Regions from separate parts of the Streptomyces sp. NPDC007164 genome, predicted to be linked through region 2. Evidence: riboswitches for the same ligand, from Rfam matches in the RefSeq annotation. Region 2 holds a riboswitch; each other region holds the start of a gene.

Region 1 (3,252 bases), on a different contig from region 2:
GCGAGGCACCGGAGCCGCGAAGCCGTACGCCGTCCAGAGAGATGGGGACCTCATGACGCAGGTGACCGACCACGGCGGGGGCGTGCACAGCATCAAGGTGCCCATCCCGGACAATCCGCTCGGCCACACCCTCGTGCACGTCCTGGACACCGATCGGGGTCCGGTGCTGATCGACACCGGGTGGGACGATCCCGAGGCCTGGGACACTCTCGGGGCCGGCCTCACCGCCATCGGTACGGAGATGGCCGACATCCACGGTGTGGTCATCACCCACCACCATCCCGACCACCACGGGCTGTCCGGGCAGGTGCGCGAGGCATCCGGGGCCTGGATCGCCATGCATGCGGCGGACACCGCGATCGTGCGCCGTACCCGGGAGTCCCAACCCGGCAGGTGGCTGACGTATCTCGCGGCCAAGCTCACCGCGGTCGGAGCGCCCGAGGAGCACCTCGCGCCGTTGCGGGCCGCCGCGGCCGACGGGGGCAGGATGCGGACGCTGCCGGGGCTGCGTGCCGCGCTCCCGGACCGGGAGATCGTGCCCGGTGAGCTGCTCGACCTGGCGGGGCGCAGGCTGCGGGCGATCTGGACGCCGGGGCACACGCCGGGGCATGTGTGCCTGCACCTGGAGGAGGAGCACCCGGGCAATCTGCCGGGGCGGGGGCGGCTCTTCTCGGGAGACCATCTGCTGCCGGGGATCAGTCCGCACATCGGGCTGTACGAGGACCCGGACGACGCCACGGTCACCGATCCTCTCGGCGACTACCTCGACTCGCTGGAGCGCATCGGCAGGCTCGGGGCCGCCGAGGTGCTGCCCGCCCATCAGTACGCCTTCACCGATGCGGCGGGACGCGTACGGGAGCTCCTCGGGCATCACGAGGAGCGGCTGACCGGGCTGCTCGGGCTGCTGGCGGAGCCGCTGACGCCGTGGGAGCTGGCCGTGCGGATGGAGTGGAACCGGCCCTGGGAGCAGATCCCGCACGGCTCCCGGAACATCGCCGTCTCGGAGGCGGAGGCGCATCTGCGGCGGCTGGTGAAGCTCGGGCGCGCGGAGGCGGTGCCGGGGAGCGAGCCGGTGACGTATGTCGCGGTGTGAGTGATGAGCGATGAGTGATGAGCGATGAGTGATGAGCGATGGGTGTGATGCGCGTCGCTGGGTGCGTGACGTACGTCGCGGGGCGTGTGGTGACGCGTACGTGTGTGGTGACGCGTACGTGAGTAGTGACACGTCCGGGGCGCTCCTCCCGGCCCGGAGCCCGGTCGGTGCCGCCCGGTAGAGTGTGCGGGTCGTCATCATGCCCGTTCAGGGGGAAGCCGGTGCGAATCCGGCACTGACCACGCAGCCGTGAACCGTCTTCGCAGGCGGTGAGTCGGAATGCCCTGTCCGCGGTCGTGACCGGCTCGGACCACCGGATCCCCCGGTGGTCGGCACCGTCGAGGTACACGAGGTCGGAGCCTGGTGCCTGAGCGTGCCTGTGCCCGGTTCACCCCGCAGGAGAGGCCCCGCCCGCCATGACCGTACGTCGCAGCGCAGCAACGCTCGCCGCCACCGCCGCCGTGCTCTGCGCGGCCGCTGCGCCGGTCGCGGTGGCAGCGCCGTCCCCCTCGCCCTCGCCTTCCGTCGCGCTGCCGTCCGGGCTGTACGGCACGAAGGACCCCACCTACGACGGTGTGTGGCGGCAGTCGCTGGCCTTCCTCGCGCAGCGGCTCGAAGGGGTCACCCCGGCCGCGAAGTCGGTGGACTGGCTGATCGGTCAGCAGTGCGCCGACGGCTCCTACGCCGCGTACCGGCCCGATACCGCCAAGCCGTGCGACGCCAAGACGGTGCGGGACACCAATGCCACCGCGGCCGCCGCCCAGGCGCTGGTCGAGGTCGGCGGGCACCGCGAGACCGTGAACAACTCGGTGCGCTGGCTGAAGTCCGTACAGAACGAGGACGGCGGCTGGGGCTACACCGCGGGTGCGCCCAGTGACGCCAACTCCACCTCTCTGGTGATCGGCGCCCTCGCCCGTCAGGGGCAGCGGCTCACGGACATCACGACCCCCGGTGGCAAGACCCCCTACGACCCGCTGCTCGCCCTCGCCATCCCGTGCGGCGGCAAGGACGGCGGCGCCTTCGCGTACCAGCCCGACAAGAAGGGCGGGCTCGCCGCGAACGCGGACGCCACCGCGGCCGCCGTGCTCGGCACGATGGGCAAGGCCCTGGCAGTCGGGAACAACGCCGCGGGCAAGGCACCCACCTGCCGGCCCGGTTCCGGGCTCACGCCCGAGCAGGCCGCGCAGAACGGCGCCCACTACCTCACCGACGCCCTCGCCGGCAGCGGTCACCTGAACCTGGCGCCGATGCCCGGTGCCACCGACACCACCCCGCAGCCCGACTTCGGCAACACCGCGGACGCGGTCGTCGCGCTCTCCGCGGCCGGCCACCAGGACAAGGCGGCCGGAGCCGTCGACTGGCTGAAGAAGAACTCCGCGGACTGGGCCGCCCAGAGCGGCCCCGCCGCCTACGCCCAGCTGATCCTGGCCGCCCACGCGACCGGCAACAACGCCCGGGACTTCGGCGGCGTCGACCTCGTCGCCCGGCTCAACGCGGCCGGCCCCGCGCCCGCCGCCGTCGTGACGCCCGACCCGTCCGCCGACACCGGGTACGAGGCCACGGAGAAGGACCAGGTCCACAGCGGCGACGACGTGATCGGGGGCGTGTGGTGGTACATCGGCATCGGCCTCGTCCTCGCGGCCATCGCGTTCTTCCTGACCAGCGGTCGCCGGAAGAGCAGGCAGCCGTGAGGCGCGTGGGACGGACCACCGCGCTGCTGGTGGTCCTGGGCGCCGTCCTGGCCGTGCTCGGCGCGGGACCGGCCCAGGCGGCCGGGTACCGGTACTGGTCGTTCTGGGAGGGTTCCGGATCCGGCTGGACGTACGCCACCCAGGGCCCGTCGCTGGTCCGGCCGGACGACGGGGCGGTGCAGGGCTTCCGGTTCTCGGTCAGCGAGGACTCCCAGGACTCGGCGAAGCCGCGCCGCGCGGCCGACTTCACGAAGATCTGCGCGGACACCCCGGCCCAGGACGGCACCAAGCGGATCGCACTCGTCATCGACCCGGGCACGGCGGCGGACGCCCCGGCCGGTGAGACACCGCCCGCGCCGCGCACCGCGTGCGCACGGGTCGGACCGGACGCGAGCGCCGCGGAGGCACTCGCCTCGGTGGCGAAGCCGCTGCGCTACAGCAGCGACGCGATGCTCTGCGCCATCGCCG
Region 2 (3,252 bases):
GGCGGGCAGGCCCGCGAGATCGGCCTCCGCGCGGATCGTGGCGAAGGACTGGCGATAGATCGCCGGTCCGTCCTTCTCGTACTGGTGCACAGTGCTTTCGCTTTCTTCCTCGGGCGTGCAACGGTCGGGTACAGCAGGTACTGCGAGTACAGGGGAGCCGCGCGTACGGAATCAGCCGCGCGTGCCGCGGGCCGAAGCCACCGCTTCGGCGAGTCCGCCAGGGCTGTCGGGGGGGCTGGGGACGCTCACCGGTGCGCCCCGCTCCTCGCCCCGAACGACGGAGATCCGGTGTCCGCCGGGGACGGCGACCACATCGACCCACTCGCCGCGGGGATGGCCGCACCGGCGTTCGCACCCGGACCAGTACACCGGCAGCAGGCCCACGGGCCCCACCACGGCCGCCGCCCGGGCCCGCACATCGGCCAGCGATTTCGCGCAGCCGGGCCGGCCGATACAGGCACCCACCCCGGTCCAGGGGGAGTCGGGTCCGACGACGAGGCCGGCGGCCCCCAGTTCGTCCAGCAGCCCCGCAGCCCGCCGCCGCTCCACCCCCGGTACGACGACCCCGCGCCACGGGGTCAGCCGCAATTCACCACGTCCCCGCTGCCGGGCCGTGTCCGTCAGCGACCGCCACTGCGCCGGGGTGATCCGCCCCAGAGGGATGCCGACGGACAACGCCGCCCGGTCGTGCGGGCCGGTCACCATGCCGGGGGCGGGGCCGTCCGAGCCGCGCGGACAGTCACGGACCTCGGTGGCGGCGGTGCCGGGATCCGCCTCCCGCAACCGCCGTACGACCTCGTCGAGAAGGGAGCCGGCGCCACCGGGCAGGTCCGACACCCGCCAGGCACCGGTGCCGGACGCCCGCTCCAGGAAAGTCTCCGCAGCCATGAGGGCGGCCCGCGGCGCCTGCGCACCGGGTATCCGCACCACGGTCCGGGCCGTGCCGATCCGAAGCAGCGCCACTCCGCCGTCCTGCGCCAGCAGCGTCACATCGCCGCCCAGCGCGTCCACATCGCCGCGGCCGTCGTCGAGCACGAACAAGAACCTGCCGGAGAGCCCGGCCGTCCGCTCGCCCGCGCACAGCAGCGCGTCCAGCGCCCGGAGCCACGCTCCGACGTCCGCCGCTCCTTCGCCGTCGAGCCCCGAGAGCGGCGACGCCACGACGTTGCGTATCCGCTCGTGGCGGGCGGAGGGCAGCAGTCCCGCCTCGCCCAGCCGGTCGGCCAGTTCGCCACCGCAGTCGGGGCTCAGCCCGCGCAACTGCACATTGCCTCGCGAAGTGAGATGCAACTCACCATCGCCCAGTCTCTCCGCCACCACACCGAGGGCATCCGCCTGCACCGCGGTCAGCAGACCACCGGGCACCCGGACGCGGGCCAGAGCGCCGTCGTCCGCCCGGTGCAGCCGCAGCGTGCCGGGGCAGGCGTCACCGCGGTCCCGGGCAGACGAGTCTGCGGGCAGCGAAGGCGAAGTGGCAGGTGGGGGCATGGCGGCGAGCATACCGACCATCTGAACAGAACCGTATGTCCTCCATCGGTGACCGGCCCTTACTATGCCTATTGACGGGCCATCCGGCACGTCGTCGCCACAGACGGCGACAGGGGAGGAAGTCCGGTGCGATTCCGGCACGGTCCCGCCACTGTGAACCCGGCCCCGGCCGGGCGAGTCAGGAACTCCCTTCCCCGCCGCTCGACTCCGTCGAGCTGGGGAGACTCCATTCCGACACCGCCCGGGGCGTGGACACCCCGAGGAAGGCCCGACGCCGCATGATCCTGCTCCTGTCGACGTCCGACACCGACCTGCTCAGTGCCCGCGCCTCGGACGGCCCGGTCTCCTACCGCTACGCCAACCCCTCCCGGCTCCCGCTCCAGGACCTCCCGCAGCTCCTCGACGGCGTCGACCTGGTCGTCGTACGTCTCCTCGGTGGCGTACGCGCCTGGCAGGACGGCCTCGACCAAGTCCTCGCCACCGGACGCCCCGTCGTCGTCCTCACCGGCGAACAGGCCCCCGACGCCCAGCTGATGGCCGCCTCCACGGTCCCCATCGGCATCGCCGCCGAGGCCCACGCCTACCTGGCCCACGGCGGCCCCGCCAACCTGGACCAGCTCGCCCGTTTCCTCTCCGACACCGTCCTGCTCACCGGCCACGGATTCGCACCGCCCGCCCCGGCACCCTCCTGGGGCCCGCTGGAGCGCACCGCCCGCCGCACCGACGGCCCGGTCGTCGCCGTGCTCTACTACCGCGCCCATCACATGAGCGGCAACACCGCGTTCGTGGACGCCCTGTGCGGCGCCGTCGAGGACGCCGGTGCCCGCGCGCTGCCGCTGTACGTCGCCTCGCTGCGCACCCCCGAGCCCGAGCTGATCGACGCGCTGCGCGCCGCCGACGCCATCGTCACCACCGTCCTCGCCGCCGGCGGCACCCGGCCGGCCGAGGCGTCGGCGGGCGGCGACGACGAGTCCTGGGACGCGGGCGTCCTCAGCAACCTCGACGTCCCCATCCTCCAGGCGCTCTGCCTCACCGGATCGCGCACCGACTGGGAGGACAATGACGAGGGCGTCTCCCCGCTCGACGCCGCCAGCCAGATCGCGGTCCCCGAGTTCGACGGCCGCCTGATCACCGTGCCGTTCTCCTTCAAGGAGATCGACGAGGACGGCCTGCCCGCGTACGTCGCCGACACCGAGCGCGCCGCCCGCGTCGCCGGGATCGCCGTGCGCCACGCCCGGCTGCGCCACATCCCGGCCGCCGAGAAGCGGATCGCACTGGTGCTGTCCGCCTACCCGACCAAGCACTCCCGCATCGGCAACGCCGTCGGCCTCGACACCCCGGCCAGTGCCGTCGCCCTGCTGCGCCGACTCCGAGACCAGGGATACGACTTCGGTACGGAGGAGGTCCCCGGCCTGGTCTCGGGCGACGGCGACGAGCTGATCCGGGCACTGATCGAGGCCGGCGGCCACGACCAGGAATGGCTCACCGAGGAGCAGTTGGCCCGCAACCCGGTCCGTATCCCCGCCGCCGACTACCGGCGCTGGTACGCGACCCTCCCGGCCGAGCTCCGCGAGGCCGTCGAGCGGCACTGGGGCCCCGCCCCGGGCGAGATGTTCGTGGACCGGTCGAGCAACCCGGACGGCGACATCGTGCTCGCCGCCCTGCGCCGGGGCAATCTGCTCATCCTCATCCAGCCGCCGCGCGGCTTCGGCGAGAACCCGATCGCGATCTACCACGACCCCGATCTGCCGCCCTCGCACCACT
Region 3 (3,252 bases), on a different contig from region 2:
CGGTGAGCCGCTCGGCGAAGTACTGCACCATGTCGTTGCGTTCCGGCTCGCCGTGCACCAGTACATCGATGCCCGCCGCCTCCTGGAAGGTGATCACTTCCTGGATCTCGGCCTCGATGCGTTTGTCGTACGCGGCCGCGTCGATGTGTCCTGCCGTCAGATCGGCTCGTGCGGTGCGCAGTTGGGGCGTCTGCGGGAACGACCCGATCGTGGTCGTCGGCAGCGGCGGAAGCCGGAGGCGGTCGCGCTGGGCCACCGCCCGCTGCGGATAGGGCAGTTCACGGCGCGCGTCGGCCTCCGTGACGGCCGCGGTGCGGGCCCGTACCGCCGGATCATGGGTGATCGCGGAGCCTGCCCGGGAAGCCAGATCGGCCCGGTTGGCGGCGAGTTCGGCGGCGATCGAGGCGGTGCCCCGGGCGAGCCCCCTGGCGAGGGTGGCGATCTCGGCCGACTTCTGCCGGGCGAAGGCCAGCCAGCGCCCCACCTGTGGGTCGATGTCGCGCTCGGCGGCCAGGTCGAGGGGCACATGCAGCAGTGAGCAGGAGGCCGCCACATCGACCCGTCCGGCCAGACCGAGCAGGGTGCCGAGGGTGGCCAGGGACTGCTGGAGGTCGTTGATCCACACGTTGCGGCCGTCGACGACCCCGGCGACCAGCCGCCTGCCCGGCAGACCGCCGACCCCGGCGAGATCCCGCAGATTGGCGGCTGCCGGACCGGTGAAGTCCATCGCGAGACCCTCGACCGGAGACTTCGCCAGTACGGCGAGTGCGTCACCGAGCCGGTCGAAGTACGAGGCGACCAGAAGCCGCGGCCGGTCGGCGAGCGCACCGAGATCGCGGTAGGCGCGGGCGACGGCGTTCAGCTCCGCGGGGGAACGGTCCTGCACCAGCGCGGGCTCGTCGAGCTGAACCCACCGGGCACCGGCCGCACGCAGATCGGCCAGCACCTCGGCGTACACCGGCAGCAGCCGGTCGAGCAGGGTCAGCGGTTCGAAGTCGGCGGCGACACCGGGAGCGGGCTTGGCCAGCAGCAGATAGGTCACCGGACCCACCAGCACCGGCCTGGCGTCGTGCCCGAGCGCCAGCGCCTCCCCGAACTCCTGGACCTGCTTGGTGGAGTCGGCGGCGAAGACGGTGTCGGGGCCGAGCTCCGGCACCAGGTAGTGGTAATTCGTGTCGAACCATTTGGTCATTTCGAGGGGCGCCACGTCCTGCGTACCGCGCGCCATCGCGAAATAGCCGTCCAGCGCGTCGGTCGCGACGGCTTCACGGTGCCGGACGGGCACGGCACCGACCATCACGCTGGTGTCCAGCACATGGTCGTAGTACGAGAAATCGCCGGTCGGGACCTCGTGGATGCCGTCCTCGGCGAGCCGTTGCCAGTTGGCGCGGCGCAGTTCCTCGGCGGTCTCCCGGAGGGCGGCGGCGGTGACGCGGCCCTTCCAGTACCCCTCGACGGCCTTCTTCAGCTCCCGGTCGCCCCCTTGGCGGGGGTAGCCGTACACGGTGGCCCGGGCTGCCGCGGCTGCGGACTCGGTGGTCACGTGACTCTCCTTCGCGAGCGTGTCCTGGTGCGACCCCGGGACGGATCGCAGGCGCGAAGGGATGACGGACCGGGCGGATCCGCGGCGTCGTGCCGACGCGCGTGACCTGCCCGATATGTACGCCGACCCGCCCACGAGGTCACCGGGATCACCGTGCGCGTCCGACGCGCACGGGCAGTGGCAGGTCTTCGGACTCGCGGGCGCGTCTCGCGTACGAGACACCTACTGGCCGTCGCTTCCCGGACCCGTCGGGTCCAGTGCTCGATGACGGCGGTCGTTCCCACTCACCGCTGCGGGGCAGTCCCGGATTCCCACCGGGTTCCCTCTTGCGACGCGCCTGCCTGACTGACAGGGCGAACCAGCTGCACCCACCACCATAGGGGGTCCGCTCCGGATCCTGGACAGTGAATTCGGATCGGCAGGATCGGCAAGGCGGGCAGGATGGCATCGGCGGGCCGGCCGGCCGTATCGGAGCGGACCGGATCGGCCGGATCAGACGGCGGGGCCGGGCGCGGGGGACAACTGCTGCCCGCACCGCAGGTTCCACCGGCCGGAACGGCCGCTGAGCGCGGTCAGTGTCAGCGGGGCGACGTCCAGCCGCCAGAACGCCTCCACCGGCAGTGCGAGTGCCCCGACGACCACCGCCCGGACCACCGCCGGCTCGACGACCGCCAGCACGCGGCGGCCCCCGCCGTCCTCGGCTGATTCCAGCGCCGCCAGCCAGCGTCCGGTCCGGGCGCGGAGTTCGAGCAGGGACTCGCCGCCGTGCGGAGCCGCCGAAGGGTCGGTCAGCCAGGCCGAAACAGCCGCCGGCTCGGCCGCGCTCACCGCCGCCAGCCGCCGGCCGCTCCACCGGCCCATGTCCCAGTCGCGGACGGCCGGTTCGGGCCCGGCCCGCAGCCCCAGCGCGTCGGCCGTCCCGGCGCATCGTCCGGACGGCCCGCGCAGATACCGGTCGGCGTCGGGCACCCCTGCCGCGACGGCCCCCGCTCGGCGGATTCCTGCCGCGTCCAGTGGCGCGTCACCGTCGAAACGGGCCTCGCGCAGCGCGGCGTTGATCGCCGGTGAGATCAACATCACCTGAACCGTCATGACCCGGTCAACTCCCTGAACTCCGGCCCCTTGGTGCGCCCACCATGGCATCCGACCGGTCGGGCCCGGTCACCGGCACCATGGCGGCACTTGTCCCCAAGCGGTATGGTCACGGCGAACATGACGTAGGTGTGACGGAAGTCCGGTGAGAATCCGGCACGGTCGCGCCACTGTGAACCCGCACCTGTGCGGGAAGTCAGACCCAGCACCCACGTCTCAGGCACCACGATCGGGACGCGTGTTCCCCAGGAGGTTCTGTCATGGCACAGACTGCTGCCCCCGCCACCGCCATTCCGGCGATCACCCCCATCTCCCTGAAGGCCATCGCCCCCTGGGCGGTCTTCTTCGGCATCCTCATGCTCGTACTGCTGTACTTCGTCGGCGCCGAGCAGGGCGCCACCGCGGTCATCTCCGGCGAAGGTGTCCACGAGTGGGTCCACGACGGCCGCCACCTCCTCGGTTTCCCCTGCCACTGACGTACCGTCCGATCCTGGGGAAACCTCATGAACTCCATATCTGTCAGAGCCCTGCTCGTCCGCGGCATGCTGGCCGGCCTCGCCGCGGGCGTACTCGCACTGCTGGTCGCCTACTTCCTCGGTGAGTCGCGTGTGGACGCG

Evidence for each region. A riboswitch is a leader RNA that binds a small molecule or an ion and turns the genes downstream of it on or off. The one in region 2 is predicted to bind cobalamin.
Region 1: another riboswitch for cobalamin. It lies ahead of ABZ622_RS32625 (prenyltransferase/squalene oxidase repeat-containing protein); the one in region 2 lies ahead of cobN (cobaltochelatase subunit CobN).
Region 3: another riboswitch for cobalamin. It lies ahead of metE (5-methyltetrahydropteroyltriglutamate--homocysteine S-methyltransferase); the one in region 2 lies ahead of cobN (cobaltochelatase subunit CobN).

Annotation. Positions count from the first base shown of each region.
Region 1 covers NZ_JBEYFB010000039.1:30,360-33,611, forward strand. Annotated here, with positions in the region: gene ABZ622_RS32620 (MBL fold metallo-hydrolase) at 53-1,093, shown strand; cobalamin riboswitch at 1,265-1,400, shown strand; gene ABZ622_RS32625 (prenyltransferase/squalene oxidase repeat-containing protein) at 1,510-2,784, shown strand; gene ABZ622_RS32630 (SCO2322 family protein) at 2,781-3,252, shown strand, end outside.
Region 2 covers NZ_JBEYFB010000021.1:83,462-86,713, reverse strand. Annotated here, with positions in the region: gene ABZ622_RS24730 (precorrin-8X methylmutase) at 1-90, opposite strand, end outside; gene cobG (precorrin-3B synthase) at 172-1,500, opposite strand; cobalamin riboswitch at 1,547-1,696, shown strand; gene cobN (cobaltochelatase subunit CobN) at 1,767-3,252, shown strand, end outside.
Region 3 covers NZ_JBEYFB010000028.1:7,886-11,137, reverse strand. Annotated here, with positions in the region: gene metE (5-methyltetrahydropteroyltriglutamate--homocysteine S-methyltransferase) at 1-1,543, opposite strand, end outside; cobalamin riboswitch at 1,705-1,921, opposite strand; gene ABZ622_RS28190 (histidine phosphatase family protein) at 2,036-2,635, opposite strand; adenosylcobalamin (AdoCbl) riboswitch at 2,745-2,892, shown strand; gene ABZ622_RS28185 (CbtB-domain containing protein) at 2,896-3,111, shown strand; gene ABZ622_RS28180 (CbtA family protein) at 3,139-3,252, shown strand, end outside.